Regions from separate parts of the Aurantimonas sp. NFXS3 genome, predicted to be linked through region 1. Evidence: predicted binding sites of a transcription regulator. Region 1 holds the regulator's gene; the other holds the start of a gene.
What was found. The regulator PhoB, encoded in region 1, activates phosphate uptake and scavenging genes when phosphate is short. The targets are predictions, from matches to a motif close to TGTCATNNANCTGTCAT.

Region 1 (7,827 bases):
CCAAGGATCTGAACCTGACAAAGGCGCATGTACGCTATCTGGAGAGCCGCTTCGTTGAACTGACGAAGAACTCCGAGCGAGCAAACGTTGCGAACGGCAACGAGCCAGCGCGCAAGAGCCTGCCCGAAAGCGATGTTGCGGATATGGAGTTCTTTATCTCGCAAGTTCAGGTGATCCTGCCCGTTGTCGGCTTCGATTTCCTGCGAGAAAGGGCAAAGTCAGCAACGTCCGCCGACGCGGCAACGCAATCCCTGCCGGGAATATCTCCGTCGAAGTTGGACTTAGTTCTGACGAGCGGAAAGTACGGTTTTGAGGCGCGCGCGGTCGAGGTTGATGGCGAAATCACCGTACTGGCAGGGTCACACGCGAGCACAGAAAGTTTCGCAACGAACGTCTATGCCAATCTGCGTGATCAGCTTGTTCAGGACGGTCGCCTCGTTCCAACTGATGACCCGAACTTTCTCCGGTTCGCCGAGGATGTCGCCTTTGCGAGCCCGAGTGCGGCCGCTGCTGTTATCAAGAACCGCAACACGAACGGCCGAACGTCATGGAAGCTGGTCGCGACAGGCCAGACGCTGAAGGATTGGCAGGACGCCCAGTTGTCGTCCGTCCCTAGCGACGGATAATACGGCTTGCTCACCTGCGCAGCGGGACGCAGCAGACAAGGGGCGGCCCTCACCCGAACGCCTGGAAACTCAGCCGCACGCGCCAGGCAAAGGTCCAGGCCGTCATCGCCGCGAAGATATAGGCGATCATCGCGAAATGCTGCGGCAGCAGGCAGAACAGCACGAAGACGGCCAGCGTCTCCGACGCCTCGGCCAGCCCGGTGGTGAAATAGAGCGATTTGGTGCCGCGCTGCACGGTCGCGATGCCGCGCTTTTCGGCCATCACCGCATAGGCGAGGAAGCTCGCGCCATTGGCGTAGAAGCTCATCAGGAGGATCGCCGCGGCGAGCGCATTGGCGCCCGGATCGAGGATCGCGAAGGCCAGCGGGATCGATCCGTAGAAGAGAAAATCGAAGACGATGTCGAGATAGCCGCCGAAATCCGTCGGCCGTGTCTGCCGCGCCACCGCCCCGTCCAGCCCGTCGGCGAGCCGCGACAAGAGGATCAGCACGAGGCCGGTGATCAGCGCGCCGAAGGCGATCGCGGCGGCAGCCGACAGTCCCAGCACGAGGCCAGCAATCGTCACGGTGTTGGCGCCGATCTTCAGCCGCGCCAGCCCGCCCGCCAGCCAGTCGATCGGCGGGTCGATCTGCCGTTTCAGAACACCGTCGAGCAAGGCTTTCTCCGTCCACGCGGCGACCCGCCGTTGACCCGAACCGGCCGCGCCGCGATAACGTAAGCGACGCGACACGCCATTCGGGTATGGGGCCATGTACAGGGCGACGACGCACGGCATCACGGTCACGGTGACACCGACCTATCTGGAAGACCAGTCGATGCCGGACGACGGACGCTGGGTCTGGGCATATACGGTCGAGATCGAGAACGGCAGCCGGCAAACGACCCGGCTGCGATCACGATATTGGCACATCACCGACGCCAATGGTCACGTCGAGGAAGTCAGCGGCCCCGGCGTCGTCGGCGAGGAACCGCGGCTCGCGCCGGGCGACAGCTTCACCTACACCTCCGGCTGCCCACTGGGCACGTCGTCCGGCTTCATGCGCGGCCATTACCGCATGGAGCAGGAGGACGGCACGCTGTTCCAGGTGGAGATCCCGGCCTTCTCGCTCGACGTGCCGGCCCGTCAGCGGGTGCTGAACTAGCCGCGCGAACCCGCCGGCCCGTCGTCAGCGCCCCGCGCCCGAACCGGCCGGCCGGCCGCGCGCGAAAAGTGTCGGATCAGCTGTCGCCGTCGGGGCTCGTGTCGCTTTCCGCGTCCGTGAATTCCGACGGATCGAAGCTGTAGGACTCGCCGCAGAACTCGCAGGTCACCGCGATCTCGCCGTCCTCGACGCTCTCGGTGATCTCCTCGGCGGAGAAGTTCGACAACACGCCCTTGATCCGCTCGCGGTTGCACGAGCAGTCGTCGGCGACCGGATTGGGCGGGAACACCCGCACGCCCCGCTCGTGGAACAGGCGGAACAGCAGCCGCTCGACGCCGACATCGGGATCGGCGAGTTCCGACGCCTCGACCGTGTCGACCAGCGCCCGCACCTCGACCCAGGAATCGTCCGGCTCGAAATCGCCCAGATCGTCCTCGACGCCTTCCGGCGCGTCGCCGCCCGGCAGGTCCGGCATGCGCATGCGCTCCGGCGATTCCGGCAGGAACTGCGCCACGAGACCGCCGGCACGCCAGCTTTCCACGAAGCCGTTCTCGCCGCGCTTGACGATCCGCGCCACCGCCAGCTTCACCGCGGTCGGGATCTGCTCGGATTGGCGGAAATACGCCTCGGCGACCTCCTCCATGGACGAGCCGGCCAGTTCCACGATGCCCTGGTAGCGCTGGGTGTATTCGCCCTGGTCGACGGTCAGCGCCATGATGCCGTTGCCCAGCAGCGCCTCGGACGAGGTCGCGCCGACGCTGACGGCGGCCGCCAGCTTGTCCGCGTCGAAGCGGGCATAGCCGCGCACGCTCGACGGCGTCGTGAAGTCGACGACCAGAAGGTCCACCGGACCGTCGGTCTGGGTCTGGGCGATGAACTTGCCGTCGAATTTCAGCGACGTGCCGAGCAGCACCGTCAGGACGACCATCTCCGCCAAAAGCCGTGCCACCGGTTCGGGATAATCGTGCCGGCCGAGGATCTGGTCGAGCATGGGGCCGAGCTGCACCGCCCGGCCACGGGCGTCGAGGCCCTCGACCGCGAACGGCACGACGGCATCGTCGCCGGCGAAGTTGAACTCGCCGAGCGCCTTCTGCGGATCAGCCACGGCTCTGCCCCGCGGAAGTCTCGGTGCCGAGTGCGTCGAAGCACCAGGCCAGGATGGATTTCTGCGCGTGCAGACGGTTCTCGGCCTCGTCGAAGACCACCGATTGCGGGCCGTCCATGACGGCGTCGGTCACTTCCTCGCCGCGATGGGCAGGGAGACAATGCATGAAGAGTGCCTCGGGCTTGGCATGCGCCATCAGGCGTTCGTTGACCTGATAGGGCATGAAGACATTGTGGCCGCGTGCCTGTTCCTCGCGGCCCATGGACACCCAGGTGTCGGTGACGACGCAGTCGGCGCCGGTCACCGCTTCCACCGGGTCTTCCGTAATTAGGATCGAAGCGCCGTCTTTGCGAGCCCGCTCGACGAAGCGCATGTCCGGGCCCGACCCCGCCGGCGTGGCGATGGTCAGGTTGAACGAGAAGCGCGCCGAGGCCTCGACGAAGGACGACAGCACGTTGTTGCCGTCGCCGGTCCAGGCGAAGGTCTTGCCGCGCACCGGGCCGCGCTTTTCCTCGAAGGTCAAAAGATCGGTCATGATCTGGCACGGATGGGTGTCGTCGGTCAGGCCGTTGATCACCGGCACCGTGGCGTATTCCGCCATTTCCGTCAGCCGGTCATGGGTGGTGGTGCGGATCATGATCGCGTCGACATAGCGCGACAGCACCCGCGCCGTGTCGGCGATGGTCTCCGAGCGGCCGAGCTGCATCTCGGTGCCCGACAGGAAGAGCGTCTCGCCGCCGAGTTGCCGCATGCCGACGTCGAAGGACACCCGGGTGCGCGTCGACGGCTTGTCGAAGATCATCGCCAGCACCTTGCCGGCCAGAGGCTTCGGGCCGTCGCGGCCGAGCGCCTTGCGCCTTGCGGCATCGTCGATGATGTCGTGCAGGTCGCGGCTCGGGACGGCGGAGATGTCGAGAAAGTGCTTGGGGCCGTTTGCCATCGTCATCATCCGCCTCACGCGCTCTTGCGCCGGTTGCCGGCCGACATCGCCGCCACCGCCGTCTCGATCCGATCCATCGCCTGCCGGACCTCGTCCGCGGTGACGTTGAGCGGCGGCAGCAGGCGCACGACATTGTCGCCCGCCGGCACCGCCAGAAGTCCTTCCTCGCGCATCTGCGCCACGAGTTCGCCGTTCGGCACCTTGGCCTTCAGGCCGATCAGCAGCCCCTCGCCGCGCACCGCCTCGATCACGTCGGGATAGCGGTCCGAAAGCGAGGCCAGCGACTGCTTGAGCTGCAGCGACATGTCGTGGACATGGTCGAGGAAGCCGTCGTCCAGCACCACGTCGAGCACGGCATTGCCGATGGCCATCGCCAGCGGGCTGCCGCCATAGGTGGTGCCGTGCGAGCCCGGCGTCATGCCGCTGGCCGCCCGCTCCGTCGCCAGGCACACGCCGAGCGGAAAGCCGCCGCCGATGCCCTTGGCCGAGGCGAGGATGTCCGGTGCGGCGCCAGAATGCTGATAGGCGAAGAACTTGCCGGTCCGCCCGACGCCGGTCTGCACCTCGTCGTAGATCAGGAGGATGCCGAGATTGTCGCACATCTCGCGCAGGCCCGTCAGGCACATGGGCGGGACGCTGCGGATGCCGCCCTCGCCCTGGATCGGCTCGATCAGGATCGCCGCGACGTCGGGCTGCGCCGCCGCCTCGCGCAGCGCGTCATGGTCACCGAAGGGCAACTGGTCGAAGCCTTCGACCTTCGGGCCGTAGCCCTCCAGATATTTCTTCTGCCCGCCGGCCGCGATGGTGGCCAGCGTGCGCCCGTGAAAGGCGCCCTCGAAGGTCAGGATGCGATAGCGCTCCGGCGCGCCGTTGACGTAGTGATAGCGCCGCGCGGTCTTGATCGCGCATTCCACCGCCTCGGCGCCGGAATTGGCGAAGAAGGCGCGGTCGGCGAAGGTCGCCGCCGTCAGCCGTTCGGCCATCCGCGTCTGGTCGGGGATCTCGTAGAGATTGGAGACGTGCCACAGCTTCTCGGCCTGCGCCTTCATCGTCTCGACGAGATGGGGATGGGCATGGCCGAGGCAGTTCACCGCGATGCCGCCGCCAAAGTCCATGAAACGTCGGCCGTCGCGCGTCTCCAGCCAGACGCCGCTGCCGCGCTCGAAGGCGAGCGGCGCGCGTGCATAGGTCTCGAAGAGCGGCGAGGAATGGTCCGTCGTGTCAGCCATGGCCTTTGACTTTGCTGGATCGTAAGGGTCGGATCCGGTTATTGTTGCGGGATCGGTTCGGCGCGCGAACCGCTGGGGCGGGATGCTTGAAACGCCAAAGCCTGCCGATGGGGCAGGCTTTCGAGCGTTTTCCGAGACTTCGGAGCTTCCGCTATACCATGGCGAGCCGACGCGGTGTCAATCGAACCGCATTTTCGCCCTGCTTGTCGGTCATAGGCTTGACGAACGTCACGGGCGGCAACAAAGGCTGGGGAAAAGCCCCAAACGATTCCCCTGCGTCCCCGGCGAGCCTTGTCAGCGAGTCCGCGGCTGGGCTATCTTGCCGTCAAGATACTAGATTTCGTGCGGCGGACCTAGTTCCTCAATATATCTTGTGCGTTCTGGCGCGGTCAGCCGTCGCGCTTGTGGAGGGATTCCAGCCGTCGCGACTATGCCGAAAGGAGCTTGCCATGGGCTGGACTGACGAACGCGTGGAGCTGCTCAAGCAGCTCTGGACCGAAGGCCTGAGCGCCAGCCAGATCGCCGACCGCCTGGGCGGCGTCAGCCGCAACGCCGTGATCGGCAAGGTGCACCGCCTGAAACTCGAATCGCGGGCCCGCCAGCCGAATGTCGCGCAGCCGGTTGCCGTCGAGCGCCCTGCCCCGCGCCGCACGGCCGAGGTCGAGACCGTCGAGATGGTGGTGCCGGCCCGTCTGGTCGCCGCCTCGCAGCAGCAGGCCCCGAGCCGTTCCATGCCGCGCACCATGGGCGCCACCGCGCTGAAGATGGAGCCGGAGGAAGAGCTCGAGGTGATGGACCAGCCGCAGGAGCGCGAGAGCGCCGAAGTGGTGCCGATCGCCCGCAAGCTCAGCCTCGTCGAGCTGACCGAGACCACCTGTAAATGGCCGGTCGGCGACCCGATGAAGCCGGACTTCCATTTCTGCGGCAACAACGCCCGCGATGCCTCGCCCTATTGCGCCTATCACGCCAAGCTGGCCTTCCAGCCCTTCTCGGATCGCCGCCGCGCCCGCTAGGCGCCACAGACCGTACCCAACGCAAACACCCCGCGTGGCCAGGCCGCGCGGGGTGTTTGCGTTTCAGGCTCGTGAAGAAGCCGCCCGGCGCCGGGCGGAGACCCGTCAGGCGCCGGCGCTCAGCCGCGTGCGGGCCGGCGCGGCGGGGGACCTGGCGGCGCTGAACTGCTCGTCCAGCGCATAGCCGGCGCCGCGCACGGTGCGGATCGGGTCGCGCTCGCGGCCGCGATTGATCGCCTTGCGCAGCCGGCCGACATGGACGTCCACGGTGCGCTCGTCGACATAGATGTCGCGGCCCCAGACGCCGTCGAGCAGCTGCTCGCGGGAGAACACCCGGCCCGGCGACTGCATGAAGAATTCCATCAGCTTGAACTCGGTCGGTCCGAGCTTGAGCTCGCGGCCGGCGCGGCGCACCCGATGGGTCTCGCGATCGAGATCGATGTCGCCGGCGACGAGCTGGCTGGAGATCTTCTCGGGCTTGGAGCGGCGCAGCATGGCCCGCACCCGGGCGATCAGTTCCGGCGTCGAGAACGGCTTGACGACATAGTCGTCCGCGCCGACCGACAGGCCGCGCACCCGCTCGCTCTCCTCGCCGCGTGCCGTCAGCATCAGGATCGGCAGGCGCTCGGTCTCCTCGCGCTGGCGCAGCCGCCGGCAGAGCTCGACACCCGACAGGCCGGGCAGCATCCAGTCGAGGATCAGGAGATCGGGCACCTCCTCCTTCAGCCGGATATCGGCCTCGTCGCCCCGGTCGATGACGTCGACGACGTAGCCCTCGGCCTCGAGATTGTACCGCAGGAGAATGCCGAGGGCTTCCTCGTCCTCGACGACGACGATCCGTGCGCTCATCGGTTTCAGCCCCCGTCAGCCTGGGTGGGCGGGTCGTTCGGCACCGGCTGGGTCATCGTCGCCGTGTTGTCGCGCTTCGGCCGCTCGTTCTCGAGCTGCTTGCCGGTCTGGATGTAATAGACCGTCTCGGCGATGTTGGTGGCGTGATCGCCGATCCGCTCGATGTTCTTGGCCGAGAACAGGAGATGGGTGCAGGAGGTGATGTTGCGCGGATCCTCCATCATGTAGGTCAGGAGCTCGCGGAAGATCGAGGTGTACATCGCATCGATCTGCTCGTCGTTCTCGCGCATGGCGAGCGCGCGCTCGTAGTCCCGCTCGCCATAGGCGTCGAGCACTTCCTTGAGCTGCTCCAGCGCCATTTCCGACAGATGCTCGATGCCGCGCACCAGCTGCACCGGATGGGCATGGTCGTGTACCGCGATCACCCGCTTGGCGATGTTCTTGGCCAGGTCGCCGATCCGCTCCAGATCGTTGGAGATGCGGATGGCGCCGACGATCTCGCGCAGGTCGACGGCCATCGGCTGGCGCTTGGCGATGGTCATGATCGCCCGCTCGTCCAGCGCCCGCTGGGCGTCGTCCAAAAGCAGGTCGTCGGCGACCACCGACTGGGCCAGCCCCCAGTCGCTGCGCATCAGCGCGGCGACCGACTGCTCGACCATCCGCTCGGCCATCCCGCCCATTTCCGAGATCCGGCGGACGATCAGCTTCAGCTCGTCTTCGTAGGACGTGACTGTATGTTCGGTCATGGGCATGACGCTTCCTTGCCTTCGTTCAGCCGAAGCGGCCGGTGATGTAGTCCTGGGTGCGCTTGTCGTCCGGGTTGGAGAACATCTTCTCCGTCGGGCCGACCTCCACCAGATAGCCGAGATGGAACATCGCCGTGCGCTGCGAGACGCGCGCCGCCTGCTGCATCGAATGGGTGA
Region 2 (7,827 bases), on a different contig from region 1:
TATCGATCGACGAAGCATCAACCATGTTGGCAGGTCGCCGCCCCTGCGACAGGTCCGTCGCAGGGGCGCGTTTCAGGCGGCGACGTCAGCTGTCGCTGGCATCCTCGAGCGTCGGCCGGCGCATCTGGAACACCTCGTCCGCGACGGCGTAGTCGAGATAGCCGAGCCGCGACAGCGGACGGGCGAGACCCATGTCCAGCATGCCGTTTCGCAGCACCGATTCGGCGATGTGAATGCCGACGACCTGCCCGATGACCATCACCCAGTCCGACGGCTTGCCGTCGACGTCGACCGGCTGGAACGACTGGGTGACCTTGCATTCGAGGGCTGCCGGGCTCTCGGCGACGCGCGGCGCGGCCACGAGGCGGCAGGGCGCCTCGGTCAGGCCGGCCAGCTCGAACTCGCTGCGACCGCGCGGTGCCGGCGCCGAGGTGCGGTTCACCGCCTCGGCCAAATCGCCGGTCGCCATGTTGGCGACGAACTCGCCGCTCTCGATGGCAAGGTTCGCCGAATCCTTGAAGCCGGCCGAGGCGAACATCACCAGCTTGGGATGGTCGCTGACCGCGTTGAAGAAGCTGTAGGGCGCGAGATTGACCGCGCCGTCCTTCGCGCGCGTCGAAATCCAGCCGATGGGCCGCGGGGCGACGATCGCCTTGAAGGGATCATGCGGCAGTCCGTGATCGCCGCGCTCGGGTTCGTAGAACAGCATCAGCCCGCCTCCCTCGCCCGTGCCTCGGTGACGATGTCGGCGAGGTCGGGCCGCGGCCGTTCCGTCGGCGCCTCCTGCGGGGTGCCGACATGCACGAAGCCGACGACCTTCTCGTCCGCCGGGATGCCGAGAAGCGCCTTGGCGTCCTCGTCATAGGCGATCCATTCGGTCACCCAGTTGGCGCCGTAGCCATGCGCATGCACCGCGGTGACAAGGTTCATCGCGACCGCACCAGCGGACAGGACCTGCTCCCACACCGGGATCTTCACATGCTCGCGGGCCCTCGACACGATTCCAATGACGAGCGGGCTGCGGCTGAGCCGGGTCGATTCGGCGCGCTGGCGCGCCTCGCTCAGCGGTGCGCCCTCGCGCGCCTCGGCCAGTTCGGTGAGCGCCTTGCCCAGGTCGATCGCCGCGTCGCCGCGGTAGAGGATGAAACGCCACGGCGCCAGTTTGCCGTGATCGGGAACGCGCGACGCGATCTGCAGGATCTGGTCGAGCTCGGCCCCTTCGGGAGCCGGCGCTGCGAGCAGCGGAATCGGGATCGAGCGCCGGGTGGCGAGGAATGTCGTCGTGTCGGTCAAGGCAGCGTCCTTACGTGATGGCGCGTTCCAGCTAGCCCCTGGCGGCCGCCAGATCAAACCGGCCGCGCCGCGCGAAACGGCGGATCGGCGCGGCGAATTCGCCGTGGCATGAGCATTCGCCTTGAATTCGTCCATCATCTGGGGTCATGAGAGACGGGGTTTATGAAAGCAGGGGTCTGGTTCGTGGCGGTCGATGCCCGTCTTGTGGCGATCATCAGTTCGATAGTGGTCGCGACGAGTCCGGGGCTGGCGCAGGATATCCCGATTCCGTCGCTGCTCGATCGCGGGGGCGGCCTGTTCGGCGGCGAGCCGCGCAAGCCGGGCGCCTATGTCTCCCCTTCCGCCAGCGAATTGCTGCCCAATGCCGCCGATGTGGGGGCAGCGCCGACCCGCGGCCTGCAGCGCTTCGACCCGATCGCCCTGCCCGTCGCACCCGGCATTCCGAAGGCGCCGAAGATCGAGCTTCCGGGTCTGCCCGCCTACGCGCCGCAGAACATGCCCAGCCAGGACATCATCCGTTCGCGCGCGACGCTGACCCTGAAGGCGCGGCTGACCGAGGATGGCGAGCCGATCCCCAACGGGCTGGTCTGGCGGCTGTTCTCGGCCATTCCGGCCATCGACGGACGCGCGACGCTGATCGCCTCGTCCGAGAGCAGCGAAGCCAATTTCGAGGTGCCGGCGGGCTCGTACATCCTGCATGTCGGCTTCGGCCGCGCCGGGGTCGTGAAGCGGATCGACTTCACCGGCGTGAAGACGCAGGAGACCATCACGCTGAATGCCGGCGGCCTGCGGCTGGACGCCATGGTCGGCGACGGCCAGACGATCGAGCCGGCCCGCCTCTCCTTCGACGTCTACAGCGACGCCGAGAACGAAAGCGACCGCGACCTGATCGCCAGCGACGTGCCGCCCAACAAGGTGCTGCGGCTGAATGCCGGCACCTACCACATCGTGTCCAGCTACGGCTCGGTGAACGCCTCGGTGCGGGCCGACATCCGGGTCGAGCCGGGCAAGGTCACCGACGCGACCCTGCAGCACCGCGCTGCCCTCTTGACGATGAAGCTGGTGCGCGAGCCCGGCGGCGAGGCGATTGCCGACACGGCATGGTCGGTGACCACGGCCTCGGGCGATCCGGTGCGCGAAAGCGTCGGCGCGTTTCCGTCGATGGTGCTGGCGTCCGGCGACTACGTCATCGTCGCCCGCAACAACGACAAGGTCTACCAGCGGGCCTTCGCGGTGGAGCCCGGCCAGAACACCGACGTGGAAGTGCTGACGTCGGATCTCGCGGAGACGCCGGACCCGCTTGCCGGATCGGGCGACTAGCCCCGCGCGATCATCCCCTTCGTCCGGCAGTCCGGATCAGGCGGCGATCGGTTCAAGTTCGGACTGGGGCTGGACCGCCGGTCGCGCGAGGCTGAACACGGCCTGGCGCAGGCGCTCGGTCAAGAGCCGGCGGTCGCCGATGGCAGACAATTCCCCGGATGTGATCAACGGCCCGATGCTGAGGTCGATGGACCGGCCGTATCTGCGCCGGAACTCGCCGATCAGCAGCCCGACGCGAAGCGTCATCGACCAGCGGCTGACGAGATGGAACAGCGGCCCGTTCTGGCCGTGGACATGGATCGGCAGGACGGCGGCGCCGCCAGTCCGGATCAGCCGCGCCGTGAACTGCTTCCAGGGCAGATCGGCTGCCTCGCCGAAGATCTTCGGCGCCGTGGCCACGCCGCCGGCCGGAAAGACGACGATGGTCGCGCCCTCGGCCAGGAGCCGCATCGCCTCCACCCGGGTCGCCAGGTTGGCCGCCATCGCCTCGCGCGTCTCCTCGAAGGACACCGGCAGCCCATAGGCCGCCATCTCCGGGATCTTCATTAGGTCGGCATTGATGAGGATGCGGAATGGCCGGCCGAGCTGTTCGGCCAGGGCCAGGAGCGCGACGCCGTCGCCGATCCCGAAGGGATGGTTGGCGACCATCACCAGACGCTCGGGCAGTGTCGCCGGGTCCGGCAGGCGGCCTTCGATCCGCAGGCTGATCCGCATCAGATCGAGCATCATGCCGAAGGCCGGCACGTCGCCGGATGCGAGGTGGCGCTGCCAGACCGCATAGAGCCCGGCGAGCCGGCGGCGGCCGGAGAGCTCTTCCATTGAGCGGATGGCGAGGCGCCGGACGAGCGTGTCCGAGGGACGGGCGTAGGTCAGATGGGTCGTGGTTCGCATCGGCCGGCCATGAACGGTTTCCCCGTCCCTAGCCGACGACCGATGACAGGCCGATGACGAAAACGGGCCCCGGATCGGCTCCGGGGCCCGTCAGATGTTCGTCTCAGGCGACCTTGCGGCGCGCCTCCTGGCGACGCTTCAGGTCCGGCGGCACGGCCTCGTCGGCGAGCGCCGCGACCGCATCGTCCAGCGCCATCGGCGTCTGTTCGCGGGCGCCCAGACGGCGGATGTTGACGGTCCGCTCCTCGGCCTCGCGCTTGCCGCAGACCATGATCACCGGGACCTTGGCCATGGAATGCTCGCGGACCTTGTAGTTGATCTTCTCGTTGCGAAGATCGGTCTCGACCTGCAGTCCGGCCTGGCGCAGTTCCTCGGCGACCTGCAGCGCATAGTCGTCGGCCTCGGAGGTGATCGTCGCCACGACGACCTGCAGCGGCGACAGCCACAGCGGCAGATGGCCGGCGCAGTTCTCGATCAGGATGCCGATGAAGCGCTCGACCGAGCCCAGCATCGCGCGATGCAGCATCACCGGCGTCTTCTTCTCCGAATCGCGGTCGATGTAGAACGCCCCGAAGCGGCCCGGCAGGTTGAAGTCCACCTGGTTGGTGCCGACCTGCCATTGCCGGCCGATCGCGTCGCGCAGGGTGTACTCGTATTTCGGGCCGTAGAACGCCCCATCGCCCTCGGCGACCGCCGTGGTGATGCGGCCCGCACCCTGCTCCTCGATGATGGCGAGAACGTCGCGCATCGAGGCTTCCGCCTTGTCCCACAATTCGTCGGACCCGACGCGCTTCTCGGGCCGCGTGGACAGCTTCACCAGCACGTCCTCGAAGCCGAAATCGCGATAGATCGACAGGATCAGATCGTTGATCTTCAGACTCTCGGCGGTGATCTGCTCCTCGGTGCAGAAGACGTGGGCGTCATCCTGCGTGAAGGCGCGCACGCGCATCAGTCCGTGCAGCGCGCCGGACGGCTCGTAGCGATGCACGGCGCCGAACTCGGCGATCTTCAGCGGCAGGTCGCGATAGCTCTTCAGCCCGTGCTTGAAGATCTGCACGTGCCCCGGGCAGTTCATCGGCTTCAGCGCGAAGACCCGCTCGTCCTCCGTCTCGGTGACGAACATGTCCTCGTGATATTTTTCCCAGTGCCCGGAGGTCTCCCAGAGTGAGCGCTCGAGGAGCTGCGGCGCGTTCACTTCCTGATAGCCCTCGGCCTCCTGGCGCCGGCGCACATAGGAGACGAGCGTCTGGTAGAGACGCCAGCCCTTGGGATGCCAGAACACCGTGCCCGGTGCGTCCTCCTGGAAATGGAACAGGTCCATCTCGCGGCCGAGCCGCCGGTGGTCGCGCTTCTCGGCCTCTTCCAACATATGGAGATAGGCCGCGAGCTGCTCCTTGGTGGCCCAGGCGGTGCCGTAGATGCGCGTCAGCATCGGATTGTTGGAATCGCCGCGCCAGTAGGCGCCGGCCACCTTCATCAGCTTGAAGGCGTCGCCGATCTGGCCGGTCGCCGCCATGTGCGGTCCGCGGCAGAGGTCGAACCAGTCGCCCTGGCTGTAGATCTTCAGGTCCTGGCCCTCGGGAATCGCGTCGACGAGCTCGACCTTGTAGGCCTCGCCCTTCTCGGCGAAGACCGCCTTCGCCTTGTCGCGCGACCAGACCTCCTTGGTGAAGGGCGCGTTGCGGCGGATGATCTCGGTCATCTTCTTCTCGATGACCGGCAGGTCGTCCGGCGTGAACGGCGTGTCGCGGGCGAAATCGTAGAAGAAGCCGTTCTCGATCACCGGGCCGATCGTGACCTGGGTGCCCGGCCACAATTCCTGCACCGCCTCGGCCATGACGTGCGCCGCATCGTGGCGGATCAGCTCCAGCGCCCGGGGGTCGTCGCGGGTGATGATCTCGATCGCCCCGGCACGACCGACCGGGTCGGCGAGGTCGCGGACCTCGCCGTCGAGCGCATAGGCGACGGATTTCTTGAGAAGCGATTTGGAGATGCCGCCCGCGATGTCACGGCCGCTCGTGTCGGCCTCGTATTCGCGCACGGATCCATCGGGGAAGGTCAGGGAAACGGCATTCGCCATCATGTATCTCTTTCGTTCCAGTCCCGCCTACGATCGCGGGTGGTTGCTGTGACCGGCAACGGCCGGCCGAACGGTGGCAGTCGGGTACGATTGCTCAAGGGGTTCGGGCGGGATATATTTGGATGCGGCGTTCCGATGCAAGGGAGCCAGTTCGATGAACATCGAAATCCTGCAGCCGAAGCCTTTCGATCTTGTCGGAAGCCGGATCCTGATCGCCGGTAATGCGGTCGGTTTCGAAGGGCATCTGTCGATCCTCATCGGCGAAGGCCATGACGAGGTCTCCGCCTCCGCCACGGCGGGCTCGACATCGATCCGCCAGTTCCAGGCGGCGGTGGACATTCCCGACGGCACCGCCTTCACGCTCAACCGGCTGTTCGTGACCGTCTCCGACGACAGCGGCGGCGGCGACGGGGTGCCTCCCCCGACCGTGACGGTACCGGTTCTCTACGGCCCGCTGATCCTGCCAGGCTTTTCCGGCTACTGGCTGCACCAGGTGGCCGCCGGCGACACGCTGTCGAAGCTGGCGCTGCGCTATTTCGACGACGCCACCAAGTTTCCGATCATCCATCAGGCGAACCAGCACATCGTCGCCAATCCAAGCCTGATCTTTCCCGGCCAGGTGCTGCGGATACCACGCGCCTTCTGAGCGCCGGCCAGGCTGCGCGGGCCGCTAGTGCGGAGTGCGCTCAGCCGGGCGGCCCAGCCGCAGCAATCGCCACGGCGCCCACCAGCGGTGCCGTGCCGGCAAGGCGCTGGGAACATTGTCGATGCCGCTGGTGCCGAACGGGCCACAGCGGCCGACGCGAAAGACGGACAACCAGCCGCCGCTCCACAGGCCGTGGCGCGCCACGGCCTCATAGGCGTATTCCGAACAGGTCGGCAGGTGCCGGCAATGGCTGCCGATCAGCGGCGACAGGGTCAGCTGGTAGAGGCGCACGAGACCGAGGCCGAGATACCGGCCGGGCGTTGCCCGCCACGGGCCGGAATAGTTGCGTCCGGCTGCAATGCCGGCGTCGGCGGCATGGCGGGGATGGGCATCGTCGGTGCGGTGGTCGCACATGGGCCTAGCGCCACGCCCTGACTGACGGCACGACCCGGCCACTCAGGGTCACGCCGCGGCGCTCTTGTCCCGTGCGGCGATCTTGTCCAGCGCGTCGACCACGGCGTCGAAGGTCAGCATGGTCGAGGCGTGGCGCGCCTTGTACTCGCGCACCGGCTCCAGATATTTCAGATCGGCGAAACGGCCTTCCGGCGGCGTGCCGTTCTCCTTGAGCATCCGCCGCATGGTCTCGCGAGTGGCGCGCAGTTCTTCCGGCGTCGCCCCGACGACGTGGCTGGCCATCACCGAGGACGAGGCCTGGCCAAGGGCGCAGGCCTTCACCTCGTGGGCGAAGTCGGCGACGACACCGTCGGCAAGTTTCAGGTCGATCGTCACGGTCGAGCCACACAGCTTGGAATGCGCCGTGGCGCTGGCATCGGGAGCCTCCAGCCGCCCGATGCGGGGGATGTTGCCGGCCAGTTCCAGTATCCGCGCGTTGTAGACGTCGTCGATCACATGCACACCAATCCATCGCGCAAATGCCGATGGCCCTGTCATTTCGTTCGGTCGGAAATTATATAGGACGCGTGGCACCGGTTCGAAAGTCGCCGTCAGGTCGGCTTCGACATGAAGCGGCCCCTGGCGGCCACCGAAGATAGAGATGAGCGTGACGAAGATTTCGATTGCGGGCCGGGCCGGCCATCCGGCCAAGAATCCCGACCATCATTCGCAGTGGATCGCAGCGCGCATTCCCACGGCACCGGAGCGCAACGACATGGAATCCGTCGTCAAGAAATTCCCCGAAGCAGCCGACGAGCGCGCGGACGACCGGCCGAGCCGGGCCGAGGCCGAGGCTGCCGTCAAGACGCTGCTGCGCTGGATCGGCGAGGATCCGTCGCGCGAGGGCCTGTTGGAGACCCCTGCCCGCGTGGTGAAGGCGTATGAGGAACTCTTCGGCGGCTACAGGCTCGAAGCCGGCGACGTTCTCGGCCGCACGTTCCAGGACGTCTCGGGCTATGACGACATGGTCCTCGTCCGCGACATCGACTTCCACTCCCATTGCGAGCACCACATGGTGCCGATCATCGGCAAGGCGCATGTCGCCTATGTGCCGGACGGTCGAGTGCTGGGCCTGTCGAAGATTGCCCGCGTTGTCGACATCTACGGTCGCCGTCTCCAGACGCAGGAATCCATGACCGCGCAG

Region 2: a site for PhoB is predicted at 3,547-3,563, ahead of J3367_RS17145 (1-acyl-sn-glycerol-3-phosphate acyltransferase). Genes of this name have one in related genera too.

The regions. Positions count from the first base shown of each region.
Region 1 is NZ_JAGDDZ010000001.1:576,419-584,245, reverse strand. Features, by position in the region: gene J3367_RS02585 (GIY-YIG nuclease family protein) at 1-626, shown strand, start outside; gene J3367_RS02580 (CDP-alcohol phosphatidyltransferase family protein) at 676-1,281, opposite strand; gene apaG (Co2+/Mg2+ efflux protein ApaG) at 1,376-1,768, shown strand; gene J3367_RS02570 (Hsp33 family molecular chaperone) at 1,845-2,873, opposite strand; gene argF (ornithine carbamoyltransferase) at 2,866-3,819, opposite strand; gene J3367_RS02560 (aspartate aminotransferase family protein) at 3,828-5,042, opposite strand; gene J3367_RS02555 (GcrA family cell cycle regulator) at 5,492-6,055, shown strand; gene phoB (phosphate regulon transcriptional regulator PhoB) at 6,161-6,904, opposite strand; gene phoU (phosphate signaling complex protein PhoU) at 6,910-7,656, opposite strand; gene pstB (phosphate ABC transporter ATP-binding protein PstB) at 7,676-7,827, opposite strand, start outside.
Region 2 is NZ_JAGDDZ010000006.1:171,555-179,381, reverse strand. Features, by position in the region: gene J3367_RS17160 (flavin reductase family protein) at 86-706, opposite strand; gene J3367_RS17155 (nitroreductase family protein) at 709-1,293, opposite strand; gene J3367_RS17150 (hypothetical protein) at 1,456-2,613, shown strand; gene J3367_RS17145 (1-acyl-sn-glycerol-3-phosphate acyltransferase) at 2,650-3,504, opposite strand; gene thrS (threonine--tRNA ligase) at 3,608-5,584, opposite strand; gene J3367_RS17135 (LysM peptidoglycan-binding domain-containing protein) at 5,739-6,230, shown strand; gene yidD (membrane protein insertion efficiency factor YidD) at 6,255-6,644, opposite strand; gene J3367_RS17125 (iron-sulfur cluster assembly scaffold protein) at 6,693-7,139, opposite strand; gene folE (GTP cyclohydrolase I FolE) at 7,399-7,827, shown strand, end outside.